Regions from separate parts of the Cupriavidus sp. GW822-FHT03E04 genome, predicted to be linked through region 2. Evidence: riboswitches for the same ligand, from Rfam matches in the RefSeq annotation. Region 2 holds a riboswitch; the other holds the start of a gene.
What was found. Region 2 has a riboswitch for glycine ahead of AC1RQC_RS10165 (D-amino acid dehydrogenase). Riboswitches for the same ligand answer to the same signal wherever they lie in the genome.

Region 1 (15,582 bases), on a different contig from region 2:
CCGCAACGCGCGGTGGCCCCGGCCTCATGCCAGCTTACTCTTGTGCGTACTCGCTCATCGGCACGCAGGCGCAGAACAGGTTGCGGTCGCCGTACACGTTGTCCGCACGGCCAACGGGCGGCCAGTACTTCTGCGTGCGCAGCGCGGCCACCGGGTAGGCGGCTTCCTGGCGCGTGTACTTGTGTTCCCACACGTCGGCGGTGATCACCGCGGCGGTGTGCGGCGCATTCTTCAGCGGGTTGTCCTCGCGGTCGAAGGTGCCGTCTTCCACGCGGGCGATCTCGGCGCGGATGGCGATCATCGCGTCGATAAAGCGGTCCAGCTCGTGCAGGGCCTCGCTCTCGGTCGGCTCGATCATCAGCGTGCCCGGTACCGGGAAGCTCATGGTGGGGGCGTGGAAGCCGTAGTCCATCAGGCGCTTGGCTACGTCCTCGTTGGAGATGCCGGTGGTCTTTTGCAGCGCGCGCACGTCCAGGATGCACTCGTGCGCCACCAGGCCGTGCTGGCCGGTGTAGAGCACGGGGAAGTGCGGCGACAGGCGGCGCGCCACGTAGTTGGCGGCCAGGATGGCGTTCTCGGTGGCGGCGGTCAGGCCGGCCGAGCCCATCATGGCGATGTACATCCACGAGATCGGCAGGATGCTGGCCGAGCCGAACGGCGCGGCGGACACGCCGCCGATGCCATGGTCGTCGCGGCGATAGCCCACGCTGTCCTGGTTGGGCAGGAAGTCAGCCAGATGCGCGCCGACCGCCACCGGGCCAACGCCCGGGCCGCCACCGCCGTGGGGGATGCAGAAGGTCTTGTGCAGGTTCAGGTGGGACACGTCGCCACCGAACTGGCCCGGCGCGGCGGTGCCGACCATGGCGTTCATGTTGGCGCCGTCCACGTAGACCTGGCCACCATGCTTGTGCACGATGTCGCAGATCTGCTGCACGCCCTGCTCGAATACGCCGTGCGTGGACGGGTAGGTGATCATGATCGCGGCGAGGTTCTTGCTGTGCTGCTCGGCCTTCTTCGCCAGGTCTTCCAGGTCGACGTTGCCGTTCTCGTCACAGGCCACCACCACCACCTTCATGCCGGCCATCTGTGCCGACGCCGGGTTGGTGCCGTGCGCGGAGGAGGGGATCAGGCAGATGTCGCGGTGGCTTTCGCCACGGCTGGCGTGGTACGCATGGATGATCAGCAGGCCGGCGTATTCGCCTTGCGAGCCGGCATTGGGCTGCAGGCTCACCGCGGCGTAGCCGGTGGCGGCGCACAGCATGGCTTCGAGCTGGTCGATCATCTCGCGGTAGCCGACCGTCTGGTCCAGCGGCGCGAACGGGTGGATCTTGCTGAATTCGGGCCACGTCACCGGGATCATTTCGCTGGTGGCGTTGAGCTTCATGGTGCACGAGCCCAGCGGGATCATGGTGCGGTCCAGCGCCAGGTCCTTGTCGGCCAGCATGCGCAGGTAGCGCAGCATTTCGTGCTCGGCGTGGTGCGTGTTGAACACCGGGTGCGTCAGGTAGGCGCTCTGGCGCGCCAGGCCGGCCGGGAACGCGTCTTGCGCGGCGGCTTCGAGTGCATCGAAGCTGGGCACCGGCTTGCCGTGGGCGAAGATTTCCAGCAGGGCGACGACGTCCTCGCGCGAGGTGGTCTCGTCCAGCGAGATGCCGATGCGGGTGGCGCCGGCGTGGCGCAGGTTGATGCCGCGCGCGGTGGCCGAGGCGTGGAGGGCTTCGGTGTTGAAGCCGGTTTCCAGCGTCAGCGTATCGAAGAAGGTGGCGTTGGTGCGCGCGTAGCCCAGTTGTTCCAGGCCGCCGGCCAGCGTGGCCGTCAGGCGGTGCACGCGCTGGGCGATGCGCTTGAGGCCTTGCGGGCCGTGGTACACGGCGTACATCGAGGCCATCACAGCCAGCAACACCTGTGCCGTGCAGATGTTCGACGTCGCTTTCTCGCGGCGGATATGCTGCTCGCGCGTTTGCAGGGCCAGGCGGTATGCCTTGTTGCCTTGCGCGTCGATGGTCACGCCCACCAGGCGGCCGGGCATGGAGCGCTTGAAGGCATCCTTGACCGCCATGTAACCGGCGTGCGGGCCGCCGAAGCCGAGCGGCACGCCAAAGCGTTGCGAGTTGCCCACTGCCACGTCGGCGCCCCACTCGCCGGGCGCGGCGATCAGGGTCAGCGCCAGCAGGTCGGCGGCAGCCACCACCAGGCCACCAGCGGCGTGCACCGCGTCGGCGATGGCGCGGTAGTCGGCCACATCGCCGTTCACGCCGGGGTACTGCAGCAGCACGCCGAAGGCATGGGCACCGGCCGCTTCGGCAGCGGGGCCGACCTTGACTTCGATGCCCAGCGGCAGCGCGCGGGTGCGTACCACTTCCAGCGTTTGCGGCAGCACGTCATCCGCGACATAGAAGGTGGTGGAGGCGTGTTTGTTGACGCGCTGCAGCAGCGTCATGGCTTCGGCAGCCGCCGTGCCTTCATCCAGCATCGACGCATTGGCGATGTCCAGGCCGGTCAGGTCGGTCACCATCTGCTGGAAGTTCAGCATGGCTTCCAGGCGGCCCTGGGAGATCTCGGGCTGGTAGGGCGTGTAGGCGGTGTACCAGGCCGGGTTCTCGAAGATATTGCGCAGCACCACGCCCGGGGTCAGCGTGTTGTAGTAGCCCTGGCCGATAAAGCTCTTGAGCACGCGGTTCTTGCTGGCCAGCCCACGCAGCTTGGCCAGCGCGGCTTCTTCGGTCAGCGGTGCGGTGAACTCGCCCAGCGGCATGCCGTCGCGGCGGCGGATGGCGGCGGGGATGACGGCGTCGATCAGCGCGGCGCGGTTGTCATAGCCCAGCACCTTGAGCATGTGCTGTTGTTCGGCGGCGTCGGGGCCGATATGGCGGGAGGCGAAGGCGTCGCGCGCCTCCAGTTCGGCCAGCGTGGGCCGGGCAACTTGGGCGGCAGTCATGGGCAGGGGGGCGTTCATGGCAAGAATCTCGTGAGAGCGGTGCGGCGGGTGGTCGGCCCGGTCCGCGTCGCGGCAGTCTTTATCCGTCATTCCCGTGGCGCGGGAATGACGATCTGGCATCAGGCGCCGACGTTGGCCTTATAGGCGTCGGCCGACATCAGGCCGTTCACGTCGTCGCTGTTGGCCGGCTTGAGCTTGAACAGCCAGGCGTCGAAGGCGTCGGCATTGACGCTTTCCGGAGAGGCGGCGGCGGCGTCGTTGATGGCGATCACTTCGCCTGCCACCGGAGCGTAGATGTCGGATGCGGCCTTGACCGATTCCACCACGGCCAGCGCGTCGCCGGCGCCGACCGACTTGCCCACTTCCGGCAGTTCCAGGAAGACGATGTCGCCCAGCGCGTCCTGCGCGTGGTCGGTGATGCCGATGGTCAGCGTGCCGTCGGCTTCGACGCGCACCCACTCATGGGACTCGGTGTATTTCAGGTCGGCGGGGAAATTCATGGGATTGCTCCAGATTCAATTTGTTATTCAGCGCCCGCCGGGGGGTGTCGATGTTCGACGGGGTAACCGCCGGCGGGCGCGCTGTGACCGGTGCGAGCGTTCAGCTCACGAGTGCCTTGCCATTGCGCACAAACGGCAGTTTAACCACAGTCGCGGCGAGTTTGCGGTCGCGGATCTCGACCTGCACCTCGGCGCCGAGCGTAACGTCGAGCGGCACGCGGGCAAAAGCGATGGATTGGGACAGCGATGGGCTGAAGGTGCCACTGGTGATTTCACCTTCGCCAGCAGGGGTGATGACCTTCTGGTGGGCGCGCAGCACGCCGCCCGCTTTTCCGTTGGCCGGGCGCAGGATCAGCCCGACGAATTGCTGGGTCTTGCCGCCGGCGACCAGGGCCGCCTTGCCGGTGAAGTCGCGTTCGCTTTGCAGGTCCACGGTCCAGGCCAGGCCGGCGTTGAGCGGCGAGGTGTGGATATCCATGTCCTGGCCGTACAGGTTCATGCCGGCCTCCAGGCGCAGCGTGTCGCGTGCGCCCAGGCCCGCCGGGCGCACGCCCTCGGCGATCAGCTTTTCCCACAGGCCGGCCACGTTCTCGGCTGGCACCACCAGCTCGAACCCGTCTTCGCCGGTATAGCCGGTGCGTGCCACCATGACTTCGCCAAGGGCGGGATCCTGCACCACGACGGCGTTGAACGGCTTCAGGGCTTCGCTGGGTTGCGTCGAGGGGAAGGCGCTCCACACCTTGGCGCGGGCGTTCGGGCCCTGCACCGCAACGATGGCCAGCGGGTCCACGCCGTCGGGCGCATTGTCGTGGCGGCGCGGCGTGATGCGCACGCCGCTATTGGTGGCGGCGTTGCGTGCGGCGATCCATTCGATATCGTTGTTGGCGGTGCCAGCGTTCACCACCAGGCGGAAGTGGTCCTCGGCGAAGAAGTAGACGATCAGGTCGTCGATGACGCCACCCTTCTCATCCAGCATGCAGGAGTACAGCGCCTTGCCCGGCGTTTGCAGCTTGTCCACATTGTTGGCCAGCAGGCCGCGCAGGAAGGTACGCACATGCTCGCCATTGAGGTCGACCACGCACATGTGGGAGACGTCGAACATGCCGGCATCGCTGCGCACAGCATGGTGTTCCTCGATCTGGGAGCCGTAGTTGACCGGCATGTCCCAGCCGCCGAAGTCGACCATGCGGGCGCCGAGGGCGCGGTGGATAGCGTTGAGGGGCGTGGCCTGGAGCGTCATGGAATCCTCGGGGGAAGGCAAATCTCGGTTCGAAAACGAAAAAGGGCCATCCGCCGCAGGATTCGGCGCGCCATAGCGCTGCCAGATCCGCTGCGGCGGATGACCCCTCTGTCCTCGATACCTGAGAGATTACAAGGCGGGATCCCAATTGCTGGAAACCCAAACCTTGCGCGCCCCTTCGGTGGGCACGCTCACCAAGGCTGTCGACGGAATCGATCAGTGGCGGGTGCCGCTCTCCAGAGTACGGCGTGCATCGTGTGCATGTTGCAAGCCGATCCAACCAGTCCATGGTGCCTGAGAGTTTTCGGGTGATACCCCTTCGGCGGCGCAAGATCTGCGCGCTCTCCCGGTCGGATGGCGCGACTCTACAGCCAGCCTCGGGGGCTTGTCAACGCGCTCGCGCGCCAGCCCGGGCGCAGCCGCGGGCCGGCTGGCCGGCGTGTTAACATCTGCGGCTCCGATGGCTTTTGCTGTGCCGCAGGCTTCACCCGCGGCCTTGGCCGCGCCAATGCATGTGCTGCCTTTGCCATGCGTAAAAGCCCGCGCCCGCCTTGCCGGCCATTCCGCCACCCAGCACCACCACCAGCCCTCGCATGACCCACGGACTCAACCCTGCCCAATCCGAAGCCGTTCGCTACCTCGACGGCCCCTGCCTGGTGCTCGCCGGCGCCGGCTCGGGCAAGACCCGGGTGATCACGCAGAAAATCGCGCACCTGATCGAGGACAAGGGCTTCCAGCCCAAGCACATCGCCGCGGTGACCTTCACCAACAAGGCCGCCAAGGAGATGCAGGAGCGGATCGCCAAGCTGATGGAAGGCAAGACCACGCGCGAGGGCAAGCGCATCCCCATCAAGCAGATCACGGTGAGCACCTTCCACTCGCTGGGCGTGCAGATCCTGCGCGCCGAGGCCGAGCACGTGGGCCTGAAGCCGCGCTTTTCCATCATGGACTCGGACGATTGCTTCGGCATGGTGCAGGAGCAGCTCGCCTCCACCGACAAGAAGCTGATCCGCAGCGTGCAGAGCACCATCTCGCTGTGGAAGAACGGCATGGTCGATCCCGAGACCGCCATCGCCCAGGCCGACAACCCCGACGATCACCAGGCGGCGCTGATCTACCGCAACTACGTGGCTACGCTGCATGCCTACCAGGCGGTGGACTTCGATGACCTGATCCGCCTGCCGGCCGAGCTGTTCGCGCGCAACGAAGAGGTGCGCCTGCGCTGGCAGAACCGGCTGCGCTACTTCCTGGTGGACGAGTACCAGGACACCAACGCCTGCCAGTACCAGCTGCTCAAGCAGCTCGCCGGCGGCTCGCACCTGCGCGCGCCGGCCTTTACCGCGGTGGGCGACGACGACCAGGCCATCTACGGCTGGCGCGGCGCCACGCTGGACAACCTCAAGCTGCTGCAGACCGATTTCCCCGACCTGAAGGTGGTCAAGCTGGAGCAGAACTACCGCTCCACCGTGCGCATCCTGGAGGCCGCCAACGCGGTCATCTCCAACAATCCCAAGCTGTTCGACAAGAAGCTGTGGAGCGAGCACGGCATGGGCGACCCCATTGCCGTCAACCCGATGAACGATGAGGAGCACGAGGCGGAGTCGGTCGTATTCCGCCTGTCGGCCCACAAGTTCGAGCGCCGCGCGCAGTTCCGCGACTACGCCATCCTGTATCGCGGCAACCACCAGGCGCGGCTGTTCGAGCAGATCCTGCGCCGCGAGCGCATTCCTTATGTGCTCTCGGGCGGGCAGAGCTTCTTTGACAAGGCCGAGATCAAGGACATCTGCGCCTACCTGCGCCTGATCGCCAACCCGGACGACGATCCCGCCTTCATCCGCGCCATCACCACGCCCAAGCGCGGCGTGGGCAACACCACGCTGGAAGTGCTTGGCACCTTCGCTGGCCAGGCCAAGGTGTCGTTGTTCGAGGCGGCCATGATGGGCGGCATCGAAGGCAAGCTCCAGCCGCGCCAGCTGGAGCCGCTGCGGGTGTTCTGCGAGGCCATGGTGCGCCTTGCCGGGCGCGCGGCCAGCGATCCCGCCACCCAGGTGCTCGACGACATGATGGAAGGCATCCACTACGAGGCCTACCTGTACGACACCTTCGACGAGCGCCAGGCCCAGTCGCGCTGGACCAACACGCTGGAATTCCTCGACTGGCTCAAGCGCAAAGGCACCAAGCCCGAGGCCACGGGCGAGGGCGAGGAGGCTACCGGCTTCGACACCGCCGATGGCTTTGGCGACGAGGGCAAGAACCTGCTGGAGCTGACCCAGACGGTGGCGCTGATGAGCATGCTCGAAGGCCGCGAGGAAGATCCCGACGCGGTGCGCCTGTCGACGCTGCACGCCTCCAAGGGGCTGGAGTACCCGCACGTGTTCCTGGTCGGGGTGGAAGAGGGCATCCTGCCCCACTGCCGCGAAGACGAAGACATGAGCGATGAGAAGATCGAGGAAGAGCGCCGCCTGATGTATGTAGGCATCACGCGTGCGCAGCGCAGCCTGCACCTGAGCTGGTGCAAGAAGCGCAAGCGCGCCCGCGATACCTACTCTTGCGAGCCGTCGCGCTTTATCGGCGAGATGAAGCTCGAAGAGGCCCCCGCGATCAAGGACGAAACGCCCGCCATGAGCCCCAAGGACCGCTTGGCCGGGCTCAAGGCCTTGCTCGGAACGCCCGGTACGCCAGGCAAGACCTCCGCGTGACCGGCGCCGGCAGGCGTTTCGTGCCCCATCCCGGTGCCAATCGTACAAAGTCGATACATTAGCCTACAAGCGGGACATGACCCTCGCCCGATGTCTGTCTAACATCGCCGGTGCCTGGCCCGACGTATGGACCAGGCGCCGCGCCGTTCCGTCCCTTCGGAGTGGCGTGGCCGGGCAGCACGCCCGACTTCTTCCCTGTTCAGCGCCTCCGCACTTGGGTCCGGGGGCGTTTTTTTTAGGGAATCCGCCAGATCCCGTGGCCGTCAGGCGCGCGCGATGCCCAGGGTGAATTCGCCTTCCAGCGTGCCGGCCGCGTCCCGCAGGCGGCGTACCCGCAGCAGGTTGGGGCGCGTGCCGGCAATGCCGTCCTGTGCGTTTTGCACGGGCGAAGCGCCCCGCGCGCGATACGCGGCATGCTGGAGATGCACCTCGCGGCTGAGCGCATCGTCGAAGAACAGCTGGCTGGTCAGTACCTCGGTCTTGCCGAGATGGATCTTCAAGTGGATATGCACCGCGCGCGGCGCGTACCAGCCCGGGTAGATCGTCAGGAACTGCGCGGCGCCATCGGCGCCGGTGGGTTGCACGCCGCGCAGGAAGCGGGCGGGACTGGCCGGCACGGCGTGCATGCCGCCGCCGTCCGGGCCCTGGCCCGGTCCTTGCCCCGGGCCGGAGCCTTCCGCTGGCGGCGGCGGCATGCTGCCCTGGTCGTAGCCGCTGTAGCTGCCGCCGGCATCGCAATGCCAGATGCTGGCCAGCGCGCCGGCCACGGGCGTGCAGCCGCGGCCGGTGTCCACCACGAGTAGCCTGAGCCGCAGCAACTGGCCCGGCCGGCCATCGCGGATATCGGTGCGCACCAGCGCCTGGTCGATATAGAACGGGCCCTCGGTCAGGGTCGGCGTGAGCAGGCAGGTGGCAGGTTGCGCGGCGGCGTCGCCCGCCAGCCCGATCAACCCGGCACCGAGTGATCCTCCCAGTACACCGCCGAGGAAACGGCGGCGGCCGCCGTTAGCGGCTATCGGGCCTGCGTGGTCGAGGGGCTTACTGGGCATCTGGCGCTCCTTGTTGGTGAAGCCCCGCAGCGCCGGGTACGCCGAATGAGCCATTCGCGCCGAAGGCGCAGGGCATGGGCGCAGGTCCACGGCCGGGCATGGGGCCTGCCATGGCGCCGGGGAAAGGGTGGGGGCCGGGGCCGAATGCGCCCCGCGGCGAACCCGCCAAGCGGCCCTCCGGCATGTCGCGCAGGCGCTTACGCTGGCCGGCATCCAGGCTTTCTTCAAATGCGATCCAGCGATCGCGCGCGGCGCGGCGATCCTTGTCGAGCGCATCGTGCAGGCGGTCTTCCCGCTCCGCGCGGGCGCGCAGCGACGACTCGGGACCCTGCGGCTGGCCGGGGCCGCCGCCTTCGCGGACAAAGCGAGCCTGCAGTTCCAGCGCGTGCGCATGCGCTTCCCGCGCCGCGTCCAGGGCGGCTTGCCATAGGATGGCCTGGGCAGGCGTGAGCACCAGCGCTTCGCGCAGCGATGCGGGTGCCACCGGCCGGCCGTGGCCGGCAACTGCCTGCGGGCTGGTTTGCAGCGCGTGCGCCGGCAGCGTCAAGGCGCAGGCGCCGCACAGCACGGCAAGGGACAACAAGGCGCGGATGCGGGGCAGCAAGGCTTGGGGCTGGGTCACAAGGATTCTCCATGGAGGTCATGCGGGGAGAGGCCCGGGATTGCCGACGTGATGCCGATGGCTTCAAGCATAGCGGGGGCGCCGGGCTGCCGTGGCCTGCCGGTCAGGAACTGGCAGGCACAAAAGCGGCGGGATAACGACATGCCATATTAGAAAGGCCCGCCCGCCGTTGCTTGAGCGCTTGGTCAGCGCGCGGAAGCAATGCCGTACAAAGCGGGCCGCCGGGCGCGCCGCTTTGTATCAAGCCCGGTACAAAGCGGCCACACCCTGCCTATCAGGCCGCCGCGCCGGGCTGGTAGAGTGAATCCCTGGCGGCGGCGGCTTGCCGGGCCGCCTCAATCCGCCCAAATCCGCTGCAATACCGGCATGCCGGCGCACAAACCTGCCGCGAACGACGCGGCGAACCGCTGCTAAGCACGACGAAACCCGATGGACCATTCTCCCGCCTCGCCCCTTCATTTGCTGATCGTCGACGACGATCCGCAGATCCGCGCCATGCTGGCCGAGTACCTATCCACCTTTGGCATCGAAGCGGATGGCGCCGAGGGCGGCGCCGCCATGCGCGCCGCCATGGCCACGCGCGACTACGACCTGGTGGTGCTCGACCTCTCTTTGCGTGGCGAAAACGGCCTGACGCTGTGCCGCGAGATCCGCGAGCGCGGCGACCTGCCGGTGATCATGCTCACCGCGCGCACCGAGCTGGCCGACCGCGTGGTCGGGCTGGAGGTCGGCGCCGACGACTATGTCACCAAGCCCTTCGAGATGCGCGAGCTGGTGGCGCGCATCCACACCGTGCTGCGCCGTGCCCGGGGCGGCGGCGTGAAGCGCCCGCCGGCGGCGGGCGGCCATGAACTGCGCTTCGGCAGCTGGCGCCTGAACACCACGCTGCGCCAGCTGGTCGATGGCGAGGAAACCGTGGTGCCGTTGTCCAATGCGGAATTCCGGCTGCTGCTGGCGTTCATCGAGCATCCGAACCGCGTGCTGGATCGCGAGCTGCTGATCAACCAGGCGCGCGGCCGCGATCTCGACGTCTTCGATCGAAGCATCGACCTGCTGGTTTCGCGCCTGCGCCAGAAGCTGCGCGACGATCCGCGCGACCCGACGCTGATCCGTACCGTCCGAGGCGAGGGCTATGTCTTTACCGGTGCCGTCGAAGCCTGAGCGCGCGGGCTGGGTGGCCCGCCACGACTCCATGTTCATCCGGCTGTTCCTGGTGATGGCCGCGATCATGCTGGCCGTGCACCTGCTCGGCGTCACGGTCATCGAGAGCGTGTTCCCGCGCCCGGGGCATACCGGGTTCAACTTCGTTCCCAGCGACGAGATGCCGCCACCCCCGCCCCCGGGTGAAGAGGGGCGGCGGGGCGAGTTCCCGCCGCCGCCGGATGCCGAGGCGCGCGCGGACAACGGCCAAGGCGGAGCCGGGGCCCCAGTGCCGCCACGCCGCCCGCGCCGCACGCACGGTCTTGGGCCGCCGCGCCTGGGCCAGCTGTTCCAGCTCGCCGCCATTGTGGCCGCGTCCTGGGTGGGCGCGCGATTGCTGGCCAGGCCGGTCCAGCGCCTGGCCAGCAGCGCCGGCCGGCTGGCCCAGGACGTGCATGCCCCGCCGCTGGACGAAGACAGCGGCCCGGCCGAGGCTCGCGCCGCAGCCCAGGCCTTCAACCACATGCAGCAGCGCATCCGCACCCAGCTGGCACAGCAATCGCGCTTCCTGGCAGCCGTGTCCCACGACCTGCGCACCCCGCTCACCCGCATGAGCCTGCGCATCGAAGGCGTCGACGACAACCAGGTCCGCTATCGCCTGCGCCAGGACCTGGCGGAGATGAATGGTCTGATCGATGCCACCCTGTATTACCTGCGCGAGCGCGACGGCGCCGCCGCGCCGCGCCAGCGGGTGGACGTGCATGCCTTGCTGCAGGCCGTGGTGGACGATGCCACGGAAGTCGGCCAGGACGTCACCTTGTCTGGCGACGCCGAGCCGCTGCTGGCCTATCCGGCCGAACTGCGCCGGGCCGTGGTCAACCTGGTCGAGAACGCGCACCGCTACGGCGGCAGCGCGTGCATTGAACTGGCGGACAGCCCCGAGCGGGTGGTGATCGATGTGTGCGACAGCGGCCCCGGCATTCCGCCGGAGGAAATGGCGCGCGTGCTGGAGCCGTTCTACCGGCTCGAATCCTCGCGCAACCGTGCCACCGGCGGGGTCGGCATGGGCCTGTCGATTGCCGCGGATATCGTTGCGCGCCACGGCGGCGAGCTCAGCCTGGCCAACCGGGCGGAGGGCGGCCTGCGGGTGCGCATCGTGTTGCCGCGCGCCTGAGCCGCGGGCGGCCCGGTGCCAGCGCTACCGCTCACCGTGCCGTGCCGCCCCCCATTGCCGCAAGCTGCACATACTGCGAGCCGCGCGAGCCGTGTGTGAAATCCAGCACGAAATCGCCCACGTCGACGCGGGCCTGCAGCGCGCGCCGCAGGTCCGCCGGGGTGGCCCCGCGCGGCGCGGCCAGCGCCGTGCGCACCAGCCAGGCCGCGCCGATATAGCCGGCCAGCGTGGCCGGCGAGGCGGGTTCGTCCAGGAACTGCTTCATCCGGCCCACGTGCTCCTTGACCACGCGCAGGGTCAGGTCCTGCGGCCCGGGGGCGATCTGCGTCAACACGATGCCGCCGGTGTAGCCGGCGCCAAGAATCTCGCGTGCCGCCAGCGAATTGACCGCCGACAAGCCCACCAGGAAGCCGTACCAGCCCCGCGCCGCCAGCGCGCGGCCGAGGTTGCCATAGGCCAGCGTATCGCCCGCCACGATCACCGCGGCCGGGCGCGCGGCGGCGATGCGTTGCGCCACCGCGCCGGCGTCGCTGCCCTTGCCCGCATCCAGCGTGAGTGCCTGCAGTCCCGGCTCCTGCTCGGCCTGGCGCCGCCACGGCGTGCCGCTAGCCAGGCTGCCGGCCGCAAAATCCGGCGCCACGGCCAGCACCAGTTGCTTGAGGCCATAGCTGCGCAACTGCCGGATGGCCGCATCCAGCTCGCTGCGGTAGTCGGCCCGCGTGTACCAGACGTGATCCGCCGCGAGCGACAGGCCTGACAACGGCGCCACGATCTGCACGCCGCGCCGGGCCAGCTCGGGCGAGGCGGCCAGCACCGGCAGCAGGGCATCGCTGGGGCCGAACAGCAATTCAGCCCGCTCCCCGTCAACCAGCGACAGCGCCTGCGCGGTGGCCGCGCGCGGATCGGCGTCGACCTCGCGCACCACATGCACCACGCGCGGCTCCCGCGCGCCGGCGTTGGCCGCATCGAACATCACTTTGGCCCCCGCCAGGTAGTCGCGCGCCAGGTCGGCCTGGGCGCCGCCCCGGTCCACCAGGTGGCCGATCACCAGCGGGCGGCGCGGCGGCGCCTGCGCCAGCAAGGAGGCAGGCGCCAGCATGGCGCTGCCAAGTGCGGCCAGGACCCGGCGGCGCGGCGGTCGTGCGGGGTTGGCGATCAGGGAAGAAGCGTTCATGGGAATCCGCGAGGCCAGGTGCAGAGCAATTGCATGATTGGGGAGAGCGCCGCGCAGCCTATACGGCCCAGGTGACGCTGGCATGACGCCGGCCATGTTCCCGCCGTGGCGCGCGGCATGTCATGGGCCGCGGCTTGACCCCGGTCAACGCAGGCGCGGGCGGCGCGCCCTACGATGGGTCATCGAATCCACGACAAAGGCCGCCCCATGGCTGCGACTGCCCCCGCCCAGTTCCCCAACGCAATGCCCGTCCCCGTTGCCGTCCCGAGCCAATCCCGCACCTGCTCCGGCAAGTGCGGCGCCGCCTGCACCGGCAAGCCGGCGGGACGGGGCGCGGCAGCGCCGGACCGGCATGCCTTGTCGGACTTTCGCGCGCTGGCGGGCCGCATGGATATCAACGGCCCGCGCTACACCTCCTACCCGACGGCGGACCGCTTCCACGGCGGCTTCGGCGCGCAGGACTACCAGCAGGCGCTGGCCGATTGCGCTGCTAGCGCCACCCACGCCGCCAACACGGCCAAAGCCGCCGCACCGCTCTCGCTGTACGTGCACGTGCCGTTCTGCGAGAACATCTGCTACTACTGCGGCTGCAACAAGATCATCACCAAGGACCACCGCCGCAGCGCACACTACGTGGACTACCTGGCGCGCGAGATGGCGCTGGTGGCGCAGCAGCTTGGCACGCGGCGCGAGGTGGTGCAGTCGCACTGGGGCGGCGGCACGCCGACCTTCCTCGATCCCGCCGAGATGCGCCGGGTCATGGATGCGCTGCACCAGCACTTCCACCTGCTGCCCGAGGGCGAGCACTCGATCGAGATCGACCCGCGCCGCATCGGCGACGCACAGATGGCGCTGCTGGCCGAACTTGGCTTCAACCGCATCAGCCTGGGCGTGCAGGATTTCGACGCCGAGGTCCAGCACGCCATCCACCGCGTGCAATCGCTGGCCGAGACGCAGGCGGTCGTCGACGCCGCGCGCCGGCTGGGTTTCCGCTCGGTCAGCATGGACCTGATCTACGGCCTGCCGCACCAGACCACGGCGCGTTTTGCCACCACAGTGGAGCAGGTACTGGCGATGCGCCCGGACCGGCTCTCGGTGTACAGCTACGCGCACCTGCCGCACGTGTTCAAGCCGCAGCGGCGCATCGATGAAAGCGCACTGCCGGCAGCCGCCGAAAAACTCGACATCCTGGTCGGCACGATCGAGCAGCTGACCGCCGCGGGCTATGTCTACATCGGCATGGACCACTTCGCGCTGCCGGACGACGCGCTCGCCGTGGCCCAGCGCGAGGGCCGGCTGCAGCGCAACTTCCAGGGCTATTCCACCCACGCCGGCCATGACCAGCTCGGCTTCGGCGTTTCGTCAATCGGCGCAGTGGCGGGCCGTTACGTGCAGAACGCCCGCACGCTGGATGACTACTACAGTGGCCTCGACGCCGGCGTGCTGCCGGTGATGCGCGGTTTCGCCATGCGCGACGAAGATCACTTGCGGCGCGATGTGATTGGCGCGCTGATGTGCAATGGCGTGTTGGATATGGCGGCGGTCGAAGCGCGCCACCGCATCGATTTTGCCGTGCACTTCGCGCATGAGCTTGCGGAGCTGGCGCGGCTGGCCGAAGACGGGCTGGTGCGCTGTGAGCCTGGCCGCATCGAGGTGACTCCGCTGGGGCGTTTGCTGGTGCGCCGCCTGGCCATGGTGTTCGACGGCTTCCTGCGCGAAGATGCCCGGCGCACCGAGCCCGCTGCCATCCGGAGCGCTGATGCAGGTACGCCTTTGCCGATGCCAAAGCGCTACTCGCGCGTGGTTTGAGTCACACCGGAAAGCAAAAAGCCCGCGGCATGCCGCGGGCTTTTTTGTTGAGAGCTGCTTGCGCTTACTTCGAAGCGTTGGCCATGTAGTCCACTGCGGCCATCACGTCGGCGTCGGGGCCGGCGTAGCCGCCCTTCGGCGGCATCACGCCCTTGCCCTTCAGGGCGAAGGCGTGCACGGCGTCCATGCCTTCCTTCAGGCGCGGTGCCCAGGCTGCCTTGTCGCCGAACTTCGGCGCACCGGCAACACCGGCTGCGTGGCAGGCGGCGCAGACTTGTTCGTAGACCTTCTTGCCTACTTCGGCGGAAGCCGGCGCGGCAGCTGCAGCAGCCGGTGCGGCGGCAGCGGCAGCGGGGGCAGCTGCGGGAGCGGCCGGAGCAGCGGCGGCTGCAGCCGCCACCGTGGCGTCCGAAGCGGCAGCCGTAGCCGGAGCAGCAGCGGGCGCGGCGGGTTCCGGGAACTTGGCGCCACCGGCGTCGGCCATGTAGACCACGGCGCGGCCGAGTTCGTAATCGGAGTAGTCGTCGGCGGTGGTGCCGGCGCGGGCTTGCATGGCGCCCTTGCCGTGCAGCACGGAATTCAGCAGGCCAGCAAAGCCCTGGCCAATACGCGGAGCCCAGTCACCGGCGGTGTTGTACTTGGGCGCGCCGGCAGCACCGGTGGCGTGGCAGGCAGCGCAGACTTCCTTATAGACCTGCTCGCCCGTCTTGTAGACGCGCGGTGCGTTCGGGTCCTTCAGTTCGAGCGAGGCGACCGGCTTGATGCGGTCATTGACAGCTTCCACGGTAGCGGTAGAACCCGCGCCTTCCTTGGCACCGTGTCCGACAAAGTTGACCAGCAGGATGATCACGATGATTGGCACCAGGAAGGCGGCAATCACCACAGCGATCAGCTGCTTGGGGGTCTTGATGGGAGACTCGTGTTCGTCTTGTGCGTTATGGACGTCGCTCATACTCAACTCTCAATTTTGCAGGAAACCTGTGGCCGCTCGCGATCGGCTGCTTATGTGGCCGCTTGCTCGGTGGCCAATTCCCCCTGGCCAATTGCGCGCATCGGACTATTATCCGGTGCCAACTGCCCCAAAACGGGCCAGCCAGCAGGGCGCGGCACCATCATCCCCGGACCTGAAGTGGACGTTGCGCAGCCCCGTTTTTACACAAATAACTCGCGATTATAGCCTCAAAGACCTACCGTATGGAGGCAAAAGCGGCTTGCAAGAGACGTCATCTGGCTGCAC
Region 2 (15,582 bases):
CGATGAACGGCTTCGCGCTTTGCGAACACCTCCGCGCACGCGGGTTTTCCACGCCAGTGATTTTCATGACGGCCTTCCCCGAGGAGCGCTACCGGCAACGCGCCGAGGCGATCGGCGCTGTCTGTTTTCTCAGCAAACCGTTCATGGAAGCTGACATCATCCGTTGCATCGGGAACGTGCTGGCGCGAAGCGCGAATTCCGGGCCGCAGCCAGGGGACTGAAGACGATGTCCGAAAGCGTGATGCCCCTGGGACTCGGCATGCGCCGCGAGCGGCTTGCCCTGGGCCTGAGCGGCTTCTTTGCCGCCGCCTCCATCCGGGCTGCCGACACGCTGCTGCCGGCCTTGTCTCGCGATTTTGGGATCTCCGCGGGAAAGACCGGTGTGGCGGTGACAAGCTTCATGCTGGCCTACGCCGCATTCCAGCTGATCTACGGGCCCCTGGCCGAGCGCTACGGCAAGCTGCGTGTCATCGCGGCTGCCTTGCTGGCCTGCGCCGTTGCCAATTTCAGCCAGTCGCTGGCGCCAGGCTTCGAATGGCTGGTGGTGCTGCGCGCCATGGCCGGCGCCGCAGCCGCGGGCGTCATCCCGATCTGCCTGGCGCGCCTCGGCGACACCGAACCACTGGTCTCGCGGCAGAGCCTGCTCGCGCGCTATTCGGTGGCCACGATCTGCGGACTGATGACCGGCCAATGGGTATCCGGGCTCGTCGCCGATGCGCTGGGCTGGCGTGCCGCCTTCGCGCTGCTGGCGGCCGGCTTCGCCTGCGTGGCCGCGATCCTGGCCAGCCTGGCACGCCGCGATGAAACGGCCGGCTATTGGCAGCGCGGGGCACCCGGCCCGCGGCCGGGGCCAGCAACCCTGCTGAAATCCGCATGGGTGCGCCGGGTACTCGGCATGACCTTGCTGCTGGGCTTGCTCTGCCCGAGCGTGTTCGCCTTTGTGCCGACCTACCTCAAGCTCCGCTTTGCCTTGTCCCTGGCAGCGGCCGGCGCCATCACGTCGATGCACGGCATAGGCGGGCTGCTGTACGCCGGCTTCGCGCCGGCGCTGATTCGCAGGATGGGACGGCAGCGCCTGGCCAGGCTGGCGGCCGCGCTGCTTGGCGTGGGGATGGCCTGCATTGCGCTTGGGCAACACTGGCTCTGGATCGCCGCGGGGTGCCTGTGCGCGGGCTGTGGCTACTACATCGTCCTGAATGCAATGCAAACCGCCGCCACGCAGATGGCGCCTTCGCAACGCGCGAACGCCGTCGCCCTGTTTGCGTTCTGCCTGTTCGCCGGCCAGGGCCTTGGCGTGCTGCTGGCCGCGCGCCTGGTGGACACGGCCGGCATTCCGGCCTTGTTCGCCATCAGCGGCGTGCTCGTGATCCTGCTGATCCTGGCGCTGTCCAGGCAACTGCTGCCGCGCCTGGACGCCACCCCGCCCTGATCCGGCGCAGGTGTGGTCAGCTGCCGTCCGGTGCTGCCAGGTGGCGCACGACGGGCGGCGCGGCACCGCGGTGAAAGCGATGCACACGCGTCTGGATCAGTTTGTCGTTCATGGTGTGGCGCTCGTGCTGGCGCAGATGCTCCAGCCACGACTCCACCAGGAAGGTCTCGATAAAGCGTCCGGGCGCGGCCAGGTCCTCGTAGGCACCCCAGGACAGCGCACCGCTGCGACGACGAATCCGGCGCATCTCCTGCACGGCCTTGGCGAACGCTGCCGTATCCTCGCGCGCAACCTCGTACTCCACGCAGATCATCACCGGCCCACGGTCGTGGGCCACGTCCAGTGCACCCGGGTGCAGAAAACCTGAAGGCGCCAGGTCCAGTTCCGGCGAGATGCCCAGTCGCCACCGCAGTGCAGTGGCGCATGCAAGGACCAGCCCCGCTGCCGCCAGCACCAGGGCGACGGGAATGCCCAGCAGCGCGGCGGCTTTGCCCCATAGCGCGCTCCCCGCAGTCATGGCGCCGAAGAACACGGTCAGGTAAGCCGCCAGCGCGCGTGCCTTGACCCAGCCCGCGGCGCTGCGCTGGGCGGCCACATTGAGCGTGGACAATACCGCGATCCAAGCCAGCCCGGCAAACAGCAGTGCGGCTGCCAGCAGCCAGAAATGCCGCACATAGGCCAGCGCGAGCAAGCTCAGCGCGAACAGCAGGCTTGCCAGCACCACCATGCGATCAGCGCAGACCCGGCCGCGCAGCTTGGGGAGCACAAGGGCGCCACCGACGGCGCCCAGGCCGATGCTGGCCAGCAGCAAGCCATATCCGCCCGGACCGAGGCCCAGTTCCCGCCTGGCCACCAGCGGAAGCAGCGCCCAGCCGGCACTGCCGAAGAGAAAGAACGCGACCGCCCTGACCAGCACGACCCGCAGCAGCGGCGCGGCCTCCACGTACCGCAGGCCGGCACGCACGGCCGAAAAGAAATGCTCGGACGGCAGGTTCCGCCGGGCGGGCTCGGCCTTCCACCGATACAGCACCAGCGTCACGCCCAGCACCGACAGCGCGTTGAGCAGAAAGACCACCGCGGGCCCGGAGAACGACAGGATCAAGCCGCCCAGCGCAGGGCCGATCGCACGGCTGATGTTGATCCCCAGGGAGTTCAGCGCAATGGCCGGCGGCAAGTCCGCCTTGTCGACCAGATCCGGCACGATGGCCTGGAACGGCGGCGAGCTCATCGCCGCGCCGGTACTCAGCAAAAACGCGGCAAGCAGCAGCACATGGGCGTTGACCAGGCCGGTAAGCGCAAGCACACCCAGCGTGGTCGCCACGACCAGCGTCCAAAGCTGCGCGAAGATCAGGTACTTGCGCCGGTCGACGATATCGGCCAGCACCCCGGACGGCAGGGCGAACAGGAACATCGGCAGGCTGCCCGCTGCCTGCACCAGGGCGACCATCAGGGGATCGGGATCGAGCGAGGTCATCAGCCAGCTGGCACCCACGTCGTTCATCCAGGTGCCCACATTGGACGCCACCGTGGCGATCCATAGCATCCGGAAAGTGCGGTGCCGCAGCGGGCTCCACGGCGAGCCGGCTGCACCGGCGCTGCCGCGCTCGGCGGCAGGCGTGCCGGCAGTGCCGGCTTGAGAGTCATTCATGGCTTGGTCGCAAGTTGCTCAGGCACTGACGGTGGTAATGCCAACAGTGGCACAGCCGCATTGTGTGGAGCACAGCGGGCGCCGTCTACCCATACCAAGGGACAATTGTTTTGTGCCTCGGCACCGGCTAGCATCGGCGCCGACGCATTGGCCTTGCGCCCAGCGCGTCAGGCGTGAACCCTGCGGCGCCAGTTGCCGGGAGAGACGCCGACCGCTTGCGAGAACACGCGGGTGAAATGGCTTTGATCGGAGAAGCCACAAGCCACGGCCACTTCCGCCAGGGAGAGTCCTGATTCGCGCAGGAGCCCGCGGGCGCGCTCCAGGCGCTGGGCCGCCAGCCACTGATAGGGTGTCTGGCCAGTCGTATCCCGGAAGGCACGGGTGAAATGGCTACGCGACAGGTTGCAGGCGTCGGCGACGTCCGCAATGGACAGATCGCCATCGATCTTGGCGATCAGCATTTCCTTGGCCATCGCCACGCTGCGTTGCGACAGCAACCGGTTTGTCTTGGGCGTCGCGACGGATCCATTCCCATAGTGCTCGACGAGATAGGTCCCGATGGTGAAGCCCAGCTGATCGACGAACAGCTTGCTGGCCATCCCGGGGTGGCTCAGCGCCGGCGCCGCCGCCTGGGCGAGATGCGCCAGTACCTGGTCTTGCTCTCCCGCCGCGCTGCGCAGCCCCAGGATGCGCGAGCGGCCTAGTTCCGCGCTGGTGCGCTCGATAAAGGTGCGGGAAATCTCCAGCAGGATGAAATCGAAATAACCATAAAAATCGGCTTTATAGTCTTCAAAGAAATTCCGGATATAGATGGAGTTCCTTTCAAATTCGTGGGTACTCGCGCGGCGCTCATGAAACACCCGGCGGCGATGTCCGGTGCACAGCGAAACCCCGACCAGAAAGCCACGATTCGACGCCGAAGTGATAACCTGGCTCGCCTTCTCGCCCGGCGAGCTTTTGCGGAAAAACTGGATCTCGCTGCCGGCGAGCTTCTGATCCTTGGAGAGCTTTTCCGCGGCGCACCCGAATGCGTCAATCGATACAGGGGCTGCGAGCGAGATGGAGGCATTGGCGTTGACGGACATGATCTCACACGGGAATAAACCACCACCATGAAAACCCACGCCGCGGCAGCCGCGGCTGACCAAGAATAGCAGAGCTTGCATGCAGCTCGCGTGAAACCTTGGATGGTACAGGTCGAGTGACGCAAGCGCCTGTTGCCTGCTGAAAACCAAGGGCGCGCGATGCCTTCTGTATAATTCAAACTCTTTCAGGCAATTCTCCCGTATCAAGCGGCGTGCCAATCACGCGGCATCGCCAATAGTCCGACGGACTATAGAGCACACGCCGGCAAGATCGCCCCTGGCGCTCCGATCGACTCCCATCTCGATCGCCGCGCGGCCGCCCAACATCCTGATCGTCGCCCGCCGGTCATCGACCGTCTGACGAGCCATGGCAATCCACGCGAACCTGCGCGATTGCCGGCCCGGCAAGCCGATCAGTAAGGATCTATCTCTTTCTATGAGCAAACTCCCCAGGCTCGCGCTGAGCCTTGTGCTGGTTGCGCTATTGCACCTGATCCCCACAGCGCTTCCGGCCGCGGCAGCCGCCGACACCACCGCGAATGCGGATGCTCCCGCGACCAGGCCGCCATCGCGCGCGGATGCCGTTGCCGAGCTGAAACGGCTCCAGACCGAGCAGGACCGCATCAAGCAACTGGCATCGTCGCCCACCAGCGGCACGCAGCTCGAAGGGCTGGATGACGCCATCCACCAGTTGGCAGGCGACGTCGACAAGCTGAGCGCGGCGCTCACGCCCCAGCGTGCGCAGTTGCAGGCACAGCTCGACGTGCTCGGGCCGCCACCCGCCGCCGGCACCACACCGGAGGCCGCTGCAGTCGCACAGCAGAGGGCAGACCTGAACGCGCGCAAGGCGCAACTGGACAGCGGACTGAAGCAAGCGGCCGAGGTCAAGGGCAATGTCACCAACCTGACCGAGCAGATCGCCAAGCTGCAGCGCAGCCGCTTGAAGAACCAGCTCGCGCTGCGCTCGGCCAGCATTCTCAGCATGGCATTCTGGGAGCCGTTGTTCGCGCCAAGCCAGGAGGACCAGCAGCGGCTAAACGCGTTCATGGGGCAAGTTACCCCGTTGTGGGACCTGGCCTGGCAGCCCGGGCGGCAGGCAATCACCGCCCTGCTTCTGCTGCTTGCGATCGGCGCCTGGACCATCGGCCGGCGGCTGATCGAGCGGGCGCTGGCATGGTTCTGTCTGACCCGTTTGCCCGAGAGCCGGCTGCGGCGCAGCGCACTCGCGCTTGCAACGGCACTCGCGACGGTTGCGGCAACCGCCATCGCGGTACAGATTGTGTGTTTTGCTTTCGCCCCGCACTACGAATTGCCAGCTCAGGTGCAGGACCTGATCAGCGAACTCGGCAAGCTGACGCTGACAAGCGCGCTGATCGCGGGCCTGGGACGGGCATTGCTGTGCACGCGCCATCCCTCATGGCGCGTGCCTGCGCTCGCCGACAAGGTCGCGCTGGCGATGCGTCCGTTCCCTAGTGTCCTCGCGGGCCTGCTGCTGATCGCCGGCACACTCGAGCAACTCAACCGGACCGCGGACACAAGCCTGCAGGTGACCTTGCTAGGCCGCGGCCTGGTGTCGCTTGTGGTGGTGCTGACAATCGGCGCGGCGCTGCTGCGCGCCAACCGCGTGCGCACGAAGCTCGCCGCTGCGGGCGAGCGGCCTGAATCGCGCTCCACCTTTGCCGGCCTGATCCACGCTGGCGTAACGGTGACGGTCGTCGCCTCGCTGATGGCGCTGCTGATCGGCTACATCACGTTCGCGCGCTTCCTGACCTACGAGCTTGTCTGGATCGACATCGTCCTGTGCAGCCTGTACCTGTTGACGCAACTGACCCGCGACGTCTGCGAAAGCGTGTTCAGCGCGCACCATCCAAGCGGCAAGGTCATCAAGCAGTTATTCGGACTCGGGGACAGCCATCTCGCGCAGGCGTCGACGGTGCTCTCGGGGATCGGCACCAGCCTGCTGCTCCTGGTGGCCGTCATCGCGCTGCTGACCGGCGGCTTCGGCACCACGCCGAGCGACCTGCTCAACAGCCTGCTGACGATGCTAGGCGGCGAGCGGCTGCGCAGCCTCAACATCATGCCCGACCGCATCCTGAACGCTGTCATCGCGCTCTCGGTCGGCACCTACCTGCTGCGCTCGGTGCGGCGCTGGCTGGACGCGGAACTCTTGCCGAAGGTCTGCATGGAAGCGGGCCTGCGCGCATCGCTCATCACGCTGTTCAGCAACATCGGCTATGTGCTGATCGTATTGCTGACGCTGTCGCTGCTGGGCGTCAGGTGGGAAAACCTGGCCTGGATCGTCAGCGCGCTGTCCGTGGGTATTGGCTTCGGCCTGCAGGAGATCGTCAAGAACTTCGTGTCGGGGCTCATCCTGCTGACCGAGCGCCCGGTGAAGGTCGGCGACATGGTGAGCATCGGCGGCGTGGAGGGCGACATCAAGCGCATCAACGTGCGCGCGACGGAGATCCTGCTGGGCGACCGCTCGACCGTGATCGTGCCCAACTCGCAGTTGATCTCGCAGAACCTGCGCAACGTGACGATGAGCAACAGCACGCAAGGCGTCGCGACGCTGCTGCTCACCTTCCCGTTGAACATCGATCCTGAACAGGTGCGCGAACTGCTGCTCGACTCCTATCGGGAAAATGAAGCGATTCTCGACAAGCCCGCGCCATCCGTCACGTTCAGCCAGCTGGCGCCGAACGGGATCACGCTAAGCGTGACGGGCTACGTAGGCAGCCCGCGGATCGCCACCGCGACCAAGAGCGACCTGCTGTTCGAGATACTGAAGCGGCTGCGCGCGGCCGATATCTCGCTGTCGGTCCCGCAGACCTTGCGGGTGGAGAATATGGCCGCGCTTGGCGCGTAACGCGTCCGGCCCCTTACGGAGTCACCAGCGCCACCGAGTCCTGCACGCCATGCGCACGCCTGGCGCCCATGGCTTGCTGCACCACATCGCCGATCATGTCCGCAGTGACCGCCGACAGCGTCCATCCCAGGTGGCCGTGGCCGGTGTTGTAGAACACGCAGGACGCACGGCCCCGGCCCACGCGCGGCAGCATGGTAGGCATCATCGGCCGCAGGCCGGCCCAGGGCACCACGCTGCGCGTGCTGACACCGGGGAAGCACTGGTTGACCCACTCCACCAGCGGACGGATGCGGTCGGCGCGGATGTCGCGGTTGTAGCCATTGAACTCCGCCGTGCCCGCCACGCGGAAGCGGTCAACGCCCAGGCGGCTGGTGACCAGCTTGGTCTCGTCGTCGAGCAGGCTCACGACGGGCGCGGCCGCCTGGCTTTGCGCGTCGTTCAGGTTGACGGTGATCGAATAGCCCTTGACCGGATAGATGTTGACGCGATCGCCAAGGCTGGCCGCCAGCGCCCGGCTGGCGGTGCCGGCACAGACGACCACGCCGTCGAACACGCGCGATTCGGCCTGCTGGCCGTCGCTGCTGACGATGGTGACCTGCCGGCCGTCAGTGCTGACCGACTGGACATCCTGGCTGTACAGGCAACGCACGCCCAGGCGGTCGATAGCCGCGGCCATGCCGCTGGTGAACTTGTGGATGTCGCCAGTAGAGTCGCTCTGGGTGAAATAGCCACCGTAGTACTGCCCGGCCAGGGTCGGCTCGATGGCGCGCATTTCTTCCGGCGTGACCGCGTGGCGCTCCAGCCCGCCCTCGGCCAGCAGCTTCGATACCCTGCCTGCATGCTCGAAACCCGCCTTGTCGCGATAGATATGGAGGATGCCTTCCTTCTTCAGGTCGAAATCGATGCCTTCGGCCGCCGCCCAGGAGAACAGGTGGTCACGCGCGGCAATCGCCAGGCGCGTGGTCTCGATGGTGTTCTTGCGGTAATGGGGAATGGCGGCGATGAACTCGGCGAACCAGGACAGCTTGTGCCAGCTCGGGCGCGGGTTGACCAGCAGCGGCGCATCGCTCTTGAGCATCCACTTGATGCCCTTGAGGATGGTGGACCAGTGTGTCCAGACTTCGGCGTTGGAAGCGGAAAGCTGGCCGCCGTTGGCGAACGAGGTTTCCATGGCGGCATAGCGGTGTTTTTCGAGCAGGGTGACCGAGAAACCGCGTTTGGCGAGCGCGTAGGCAGTGGTCACGCCGGTGATGCCACCACCGATAACGGCAATTGATTTCATCTCTATGGTTCCAGGACGTCGGATGGGAGCCTCTTGCGCAGCATGCGCAAAAGACGCCCCCTCTGTCCTTGACCTGAGAGATTCACGATACGCCACTTTGGGGGTGGCGGGGATCGCTTGCTCCTTCGGTACCGCCGGCTGACGAGCGCCGGGGTTCTTCAGAGTTCAAACGTGATACCGGTCCTTTTGCCTGAGAGTTTCCGGGGCGGTTGCTCCTTCGGCGCTGCCCGGCGCTTGGCCAGGCAGTCTCTCCCGATATCAACTTTGCATGATGCCGCCAGGTAATACCAAGTGGCATGGCTCGGAACTTTAGCACTAGTCTGACTGCCTGGGAAATTTCCCTGCGGGTTCAGGCCGAGAATATCAGCGGGCCGGAACCGGGGCGATCGACGCGTGCGGCGTGGCGGTGCGCTGCGCGGCCTTGTGCACCATGGTGTAGGCGTAGTCCACGCCCATGCCGTAGGCGCCCGAGTGTTCCTTGACCAGCTGCATCACGGCGTCATAGCTGTCGCGGTGCGCCCAGTCGCGCTGCCATTCGAGCAGCACCTGCTGCCAGGTCACCGGCACCACGCCGGCCTGCACCATGCGCTGCATGGCGTAGTCGTGCGCTTCCTTGCTGGTGCCGCCGGAAGCGTCGGCCACCATGTAGATCTCGTAGTCGCTGTCGTGCATCGCCGACAGCGCGAAGGTGGTGTTGCAGACCTCGGTCCACAACCCGGCCACGATGATCTTCTTGCGGCCGTTGGCGGCCAGCGCGTCGCGCACCTTCTGGTCATCCCACGAGTTCATCGAGGTGCGTTCCAGCGTCTGCTGGCCGGGGAATACGTCAAGCAGTTCGGGGTAGGTATAGCCGGAGAAAGACTCGCTCTCCACCGTGGTGATGGTGGTCGGAATATTGAAGATCCTGGCCGCCTTGGCCAGGCCCACCGCGTTGTTCTTCATCGCCTGGCGGTCCATCGACTGCACGCCGAAGGCCATCTGCGGCTGGTGGTCGATGAAGATCAGCTGGCTGTTTTGCGGGGTCAGGACTTCGAGCTTGGCGTTGGTCATGATTTCTCTCCTTGGCTATTTGGCTATCTGGTTGAATTATTTAGAACGTCGTCTTTGGCGTCGATCCGTCCATGGGTTGAACTTTATGGCAGCGCCGGCTGACGATGTGATGAGTTAGTCGGATAACTTGTTCAATTTTATTGATTGATATTTAATGGGAGTAGGAGGCAGCCAAACGGTGGGGTGGCCGCGTTGGCTTTCGCGACACCCAAGTAGTAATCTTCAATACTGGCTGCCGCATAGGGAACAAAGGCAAAATGCCCGACTGCTCGATGGCGGCTTGAATTGCGATGGGGCAATACGGTCAGCCAACGATATGACTTGAGGAGCCGGGCCAATGGGAAGCACCAACGCAGTTGCGGTGGCGGCAGTCGCCTTCGTGGGCAGCCACTTTCTCTTGTCCCATCCGCTGCGCAGGGGTTTGGTCCGCGCACTTGGCGAAGCCGGGTTCCAGGGCGTTTATTCGCTGATTGCAGTCTTGACGCTCGGCTGGCTGATCCTGGCATACCGAAAGGCGCCCCTGACGGCACCACTATGGCCGGTAGGAAACGGCCTCTGGGCGGCTGTGACCACGGTCATGCTGATCGCGTCGGTCCTCCTGATGGGTTCGCTGATCCGCAACCCGGCGCTTCCCACCGGCGGTCGGCTCGGCGCGTTCCCGGAAGCAGCGCGCGGCGTGTTCGCGGTGACGCGCCACCCAATGATGTGGTCGTTCGCACTTTGGGGGCTGTGCCACATCGCGGTGTTTCCGGTGGCCAAGAACATCATGATCGCAGCGGCTATGGTCATCCTCGCGCTCGTCGGCGCCGCGCTGCAGGACCGGAAAAAGGAGCAGCTCCAGCCCGATCTCTGGCCCGCATGGGAGTCCAAGACGAGTTATCTGCCGTTCGCGGCGATTGCCGCTGGCCGTGCGCGGCTCGGCGGGTTCGGCTTGCACGCGCTTTTGGGCGGCCTCGTCGTCTGGCTCGCAGCAACCTGGGCACATATCCCGCTCGCCGGTTGGGCCGCGGGCATCTGGCGCTGGCTGTAGCTGTAGCTGTAGCCGCAGCGTCAGGCGTCCAGATACACCCGCATCAGCGCCTCGAACCACTCCACGAACACCGCCAGCCCTCGCGAAGACCGCTATCGGGCCGCCCCGGGGCTACGCGCGTCGTCAAAGTTGTGAAGGCTTAAGCTTTTGCCTCGGAATCCGGAGGGAGAGGGCGGCGCGGGGAGGAAGCGAATGGGGCATGATCCCCCTCCGCTCCGCCCCGCGCTCTCTTTTTACTGCAGCTCGATCTTCGCGATCGCTGCCAGCCGCTTCCAGCGCGCTATCTCGTCCTTCTGGTAGTCGCGAAGTTCTGCCGGCGTGGACAGGATCAGCGAGGTGGACTGGCGCTGGTAGTACTCCTTGACGTCGTCGGCGGCGCCGGCCTGGGCAAACAGTTCGCCAAGGCGTTGTGCAATGGGCGCAGGTGTCTTGGCGGAGACCGCCGCTGCCACCCAGTTGTAGGCCAGGAAGTCCGGCACGCCGGCTTCGGCCGCGCTCGGCACGCCCGGCAGTAGCGGCGAACGCTGGGGCGCGGTGTAAGCCAGCGCGCGCACCTTGCCGCCCTTGACCAGCTCAATCGCGCCGCTGGCATCCACCACGGCGAAGTCCACGTTGGCGGCCATCACGCCGTTGATCGCGTCGCCCGCGCCCTTGTAGGGCACGGCAGTGGTCTTCATGCGGCTTTGCTCGTTCAGCCATTCGCTGTACAGCGTGTACGACACCGAGCCGGTGCCGTAGTTGAGCGCGCCGGGCCGCTTGCGCGCGTCCTCCACCAGCGCCTTGAGCGTGTGGTACGGCGAGCTGGCGGGCACGATGATCAGGCATGGCCCACGCGAGAGCAGCGTGATGGGCGTGAAGTCGGTCAGCGGATCGTAAGGCAGCTTGCGAAAGGTGGCGGCATTGGTGGACAACGTGGAGTTGCTGCCGATAAACACCGTGTAGCCGTCGGCCGGCGCGCTGAGCAGCGTCTGCACGCCGATAAAGCCGTTGCCACCCGGCTTGTTCTCCACCACCACGCCCTGCCCCGTCAGCTCGCCGATCTTCTTGGCGAACATGCGGGCGGTCATGTCGGTACCGCTGCCGGACGGGAACGGCACGATAAAGCGGATCGGCCGGGTGGGAAATGCCAGCGGCTGCGCCAGCGCGGCGAACGGCGCGCCTGCCAGGCTCGCTGTAAGGACGGTCCCTGCCAGGACAGCGAAGCGGCGCCGGGAACAGTTCACGGTTCGGGTCATGTTGTCTCCTTGGTCTTGCGCCTGGCAGTGGGTTCCGCCAGTGCGGGTGCGTCAGTGATTCCGTGGTTCGCTTTGGCGGCGGGCTAACGCTTGAGGCCAAGCAGATCCCGCGCGATAACCCATCGGTGCACTTCGGACGGGCCTTCGTAGATGCGCATCAACCGCGTCTCGTTGGCCATCTGCTGCAACGGCATTTCCTTGGTCATGCCCATCGCGCCAAAGGCCTGCATGGCGTGGTCGATCACGTCCCAGGCCATCTCGGTGGCGAATACCTTGATCATCGAGACCTGGGTACGCGCCTCGTCGCCGGCGTCAATGCGCGCCGCGGCCTCGTATGTCATCAGGCGACAGGCGTGGATGCGGGTGGCGGCATCGGCCACCCACCACTGGATTGCCTGCCGGTCCGCCAGCGCGGCGCCGAAGGTGCGGCGCTGCGGCGCGTACTCGCACAGCATGTCAAGCGCGCGCTGGGCGCGGCCAATGCACCAGGCCGCCATCTGCACGCGCCGGCTGGACAGCCGTGCCTGCATCGGCGCGAAGCCCTGGCCTTCCACGCCCAGCAGCTGCGTGTGCGCGACGCGGCAGTCCTCCAGCACCACCTCGTAGGTGGAGGCGCCGCCGATCATGGGGATGCGCCGTTCTACCTTGAAGCCGGGCGTGCCACGGTCGACCAGAAAAGCGGAGATGCCGCCGCGGGCGCCGCGCGCCTTGTCGGTCACGGCCATCACGATGGTCCAGTCGGCGCGGGCAGCGCGGCTGATCCAGATCTTGCGGCCGTTGAGCACCCAGTCGTCGGCGTCGCGTTCGGCGCGGGTGGTCATCATGGCCGGGTCGCCGCCGGCGCCGGGCTCGGAAATAGCGATGGCGGAGATGGTCTCGCCGCGCGCGTACGGTTCCAGGTAGCGCGCACGCTGGGCCGCGTCGGCGGTCTTGAGCAGCATGCGCAGGTTCGGCGAATCGGGCGGCAGGTCGTAGGGTGTGACGGTCTTGCCTAGTTCCTCGTTGACGCCGACCATGGCCACCACTGGCAGGTCGGCACCGCCCATCTCGGCCGGCGCATCCAGGCCCCACAGGCCCAGCTCACGCGAGAGTCCGTCCAGCTTGTCCTGCTCCTGCGCCAGCAGCGTGAGCTGGCCGCCCTCTGCCTCGCGGGCCAGCACGCCCGCTTCAAGCGGGATCAACTGCTCGCGCACAAAGCGCGCCACCAGATCCTTGAGCATCTGGTGCTCTTCTTCCAGTGCGAAGTTCATGCAATGTCTCCTTTATTGTTTGCGTCCCGCTTCAGGCGGCGTTCCGGCCGCCCGTCACCCGGGCGATGTCTTCAGGGGCTAGCCCGGCTTCGCGCAACACTTCATCGGTGTGCTCGCCCAGCGTGGGCGCGTGGCGGCGCAACGACAGCGGTGTGGCGGAGAAGCGCGTCGTGGGCCGCATTTCGCGCAACGGGCCCTCGGTGGGATGCTCGGTCTGCTGGAACAGCCCGACCGCCTCCAGGTGGGGATGCGCCAGCAATTCGTCCGGCGCATAGATCGGCGTGGCGGGGATATCCAGCGTCTCGAACAGCGCCATCCACGCCTTTGTGGTCCGGGTCGGCGTGATTTCCGCGAGGTGCTGGTACAGCGCGCGGATATGGGCGTTGCGCTGCGCGCGGCTGGCGATGTTGTACTTGTCACCCAGGTCATCGCGGCCCACGGCGTGGAAAAAGGCTTTCCAGTGGCGGTCCGTGTACGGTAGTGCGCAGATCCAGCCGTCCGCAGTCTGCGCCGGCCGCCGCCCTCCCTGCAGCAGGCGCGCATAGCCGGGCGCGCCGGTGGCGGGCTCGAAGGTCAACCCCGCCAGGTGCTCGGCCATCACGAAGCTGGCCATGGTTTCCAGCATCGGTACTTCCACCGCTTGCCCGCTGCCGTGGCGCTCGCGGTGCAGCAGCGCGGCCATCACCGCGTTGGCCAGCGCCATCCCGGTGGTCTTGTCGGCAATCAGGCTAGGCACGTACTCGGGCCGGCTGCCGGCGACGCAGCCCAGCGACACCAGCCCGCAAGCGGCCTGGATGATGTCGTCGAAGGCCGGTTTGTCACGGTGCGGGCCGTCCTGGCCAAAGCCGGTGGCCACGCAGTAGACGATGCGCGGGTTCAACGCTGCCACCGCAGCGTAGCCAAAGCCCAGCCGCTCGATGGCGGCCACGCGCATATTGTGGATCAGCACATCGGCGCCGGCGATCAGGCGGCGCAGCGCCGCAGCGCCTGCAGGCGTCTTCAGGTCCAGCACCACCGAGCGCTTGTTGCGGTTGAGCGCCAGGTAGATCGAACTCATGCCGGCGTTGCGCGATACGCCGTTGGCGCGCATGAGGTCGCCTTCCGGCCCTTCGACCTTGATGACGTCCGCGCCCAGGTCGGCCAGAGATTGCGTGGCCAGGGGGCCCAGCACCACCGAAGTCAGGTCGAGTACGCGAATTCCCTCGAGCGGGCCGGCGCAGACGGGTTTCTCATGTTGCATACGGCCCCCTCAGCGGCGCTGGAACACGGGCGCGCGGCGCTCGGCCATCGCCGCCACGCCTTCGCGGAAATCCGCGGTAGCGAACTGCACGCGCTGGATGGCCAGTTCACGCTGGTTGGCCTCCACGATGCGGTCGGCCAGGCCCAGGCGCAGCGTCTCGCGTGTGCTTTCCACGGCCAGTGGCGCCGAGGCCGCGATATCGTGCGCGAGCGCCAGCGCGCGGGCACGCACCTCGGCCTGCGCCACCAGTTCGTCGGCCAGCCCGATGCGCACCGCTTCTTCGCCGTCGAGGCGCCTGCCCGTATACAACAGCAGCGCGGCCTGCTGCTCGCCGACCAGGCGTGGCAGCGTCACGCTCATCCCAAAGCCGGGATGGAAGCCGAGCCTGTTGAAGCTGGCGCTAAAGCGCGCTTCGCGGCATGTGATGCGAAAGTCCGCCACCAGCGCCAGTCCCAGCCCCGCGCCGATCGCGGCGCCCGCAACCGCGGCCACGATGGGCTTGCGGTTGCGGTACAGCTTCATGGCCTGTGCGTAGAAGGCCGATGGGTCGCGCGAGACACTGCCCTGGTCGGTGCCGCTGAAATCGGCCCCGGCGCAGAAGGCGCCTACGCCGGAAGACAGCACGATGGCGCGACAGCTGTCGTCCTCGTCGAGTTGCAGCAACGCTTCGGCCAGCCGGCGCATGACATCGGCGTCGACAAAGTTATGGGGCGGGCGGGAGATCTCGATCTGCGCAACATGCTGGTCGCGTGTCAGGACGATTTCGGGGGTGGATGCCGAGGTCATGGCGAAGGGCTCCGGGAAGTGGAAAGGCACCCAGTATTCGCCGATGTGGATTCCCGCGCTACACTACAATTTCGAATACCGAAATTACTTGCAGCGCCCCGATGCTGGATTGGCGGGCCTGCGGCCAACTACATGCCTGATCCGCACCCCCATTCCGACCCCGGTTCCGCCCCGGCTTCCCACCCGGATTCCCGCGCCAAACCGCCTTCGAGCCGCGAACTCACGCACAGTACGGGCCGGTTCACGCGGCAGACCGAAGGCAGTCAGTCGCTCGAACGTGGCCTGATGCTGCTGCGCGCGTTCCGCGTCGGCTCTTCCAGCCTGACCAATGCGGACCTGGCAGCGCGCACCGGCCTGCCGCGCCCCACTGTCAGCCGCCTCACGCGCTCGCTGGTGGACAGCGGCTTCCTGTGCTACGACGCCACCGAGCGCGCCTATCGGCTGGCGGCCGTGGTGGTGAGCCTGGCGGACGCCTTCCACCACGCCACCACGGTGCCCGATATCGCCCTGCCGCTGATGCGCAAGATCGCCGAGGCGGAAAAGGTCAATGTCGGCCTGGCCGTGCCCGACCAGACCGCCATGGTCTACCTGGCCGCGGTGCGCCACAGCCGCGACAGCGTATCGCGCACCCGGCGCGTAGCGCCCGGCACGCGCGTTCCCATGGAACTGACCTCGATCGGC

Region 1: another riboswitch for glycine. It lies ahead of gcvT (glycine cleavage system aminomethyltransferase GcvT); the one in region 2 lies ahead of AC1RQC_RS10165 (D-amino acid dehydrogenase).

What each region holds. Positions count from the first base shown of each region.
Region 1 covers NZ_JBXANI010000018.1:131,070-146,651, reverse strand. Annotated here, with positions in the region: gene gcvP (aminomethyl-transferring glycine dehydrogenase) at 35-2,956, opposite strand; gene gcvH (glycine cleavage system protein GcvH) at 3,058-3,438, opposite strand; gene gcvT (glycine cleavage system aminomethyltransferase GcvT) at 3,539-4,678, opposite strand; glycine riboswitch at 4,777-4,928, opposite strand; glycine riboswitch at 4,950-5,037, opposite strand; gene AC1RQC_RS25630 (UvrD-helicase domain-containing protein) at 5,272-7,377, shown strand; gene AC1RQC_RS25625 (dioxygenase family protein) at 7,641-8,426, opposite strand; gene AC1RQC_RS25620 (hypothetical protein) at 8,416-9,048, opposite strand; gene AC1RQC_RS25615 (response regulator) at 9,478-10,209, shown strand; gene AC1RQC_RS25610 (ATP-binding protein) at 10,181-11,362, shown strand; gene AC1RQC_RS25605 (ABC transporter substrate-binding protein) at 11,394-12,536, opposite strand; gene hemN (oxygen-independent coproporphyrinogen III oxidase) at 12,744-14,345, shown strand; gene AC1RQC_RS25595 (c-type cytochrome) at 14,410-15,297, opposite strand.
Region 2 covers NZ_JBXANI010000006.1:210,436-226,017, forward strand. Annotated here, with positions in the region: gene AC1RQC_RS10140 (response regulator transcription factor) at 1-221, shown strand, start outside; gene AC1RQC_RS10145 (MFS transporter) at 242-1,429, shown strand; gene AC1RQC_RS10150 (MFS transporter) at 1,446-3,077, opposite strand; gene AC1RQC_RS10155 (helix-turn-helix domain-containing protein) at 3,245-4,243, opposite strand; gene AC1RQC_RS10160 (DUF3772 domain-containing protein) at 4,599-7,028, shown strand; gene AC1RQC_RS10165 (D-amino acid dehydrogenase) at 7,042-8,310, opposite strand; glycine riboswitch at 8,479-8,575, opposite strand; gene AC1RQC_RS10170 (hydrolase) at 8,674-9,360, opposite strand; gene AC1RQC_RS10175 (NnrU family protein) at 9,698-10,390, shown strand; gene AC1RQC_RS10180 (Bug family tripartite tricarboxylate transporter substrate binding protein) at 10,624-11,625, opposite strand; gene AC1RQC_RS10185 (acyl-CoA dehydrogenase family protein) at 11,709-12,875, opposite strand; gene AC1RQC_RS10190 (CaiB/BaiF CoA transferase family protein) at 12,907-14,115, opposite strand; gene AC1RQC_RS10195 (enoyl-CoA hydratase/isomerase family protein) at 14,125-14,901, opposite strand; gene AC1RQC_RS10200 (IclR family transcriptional regulator) at 15,034-15,582, shown strand, end outside.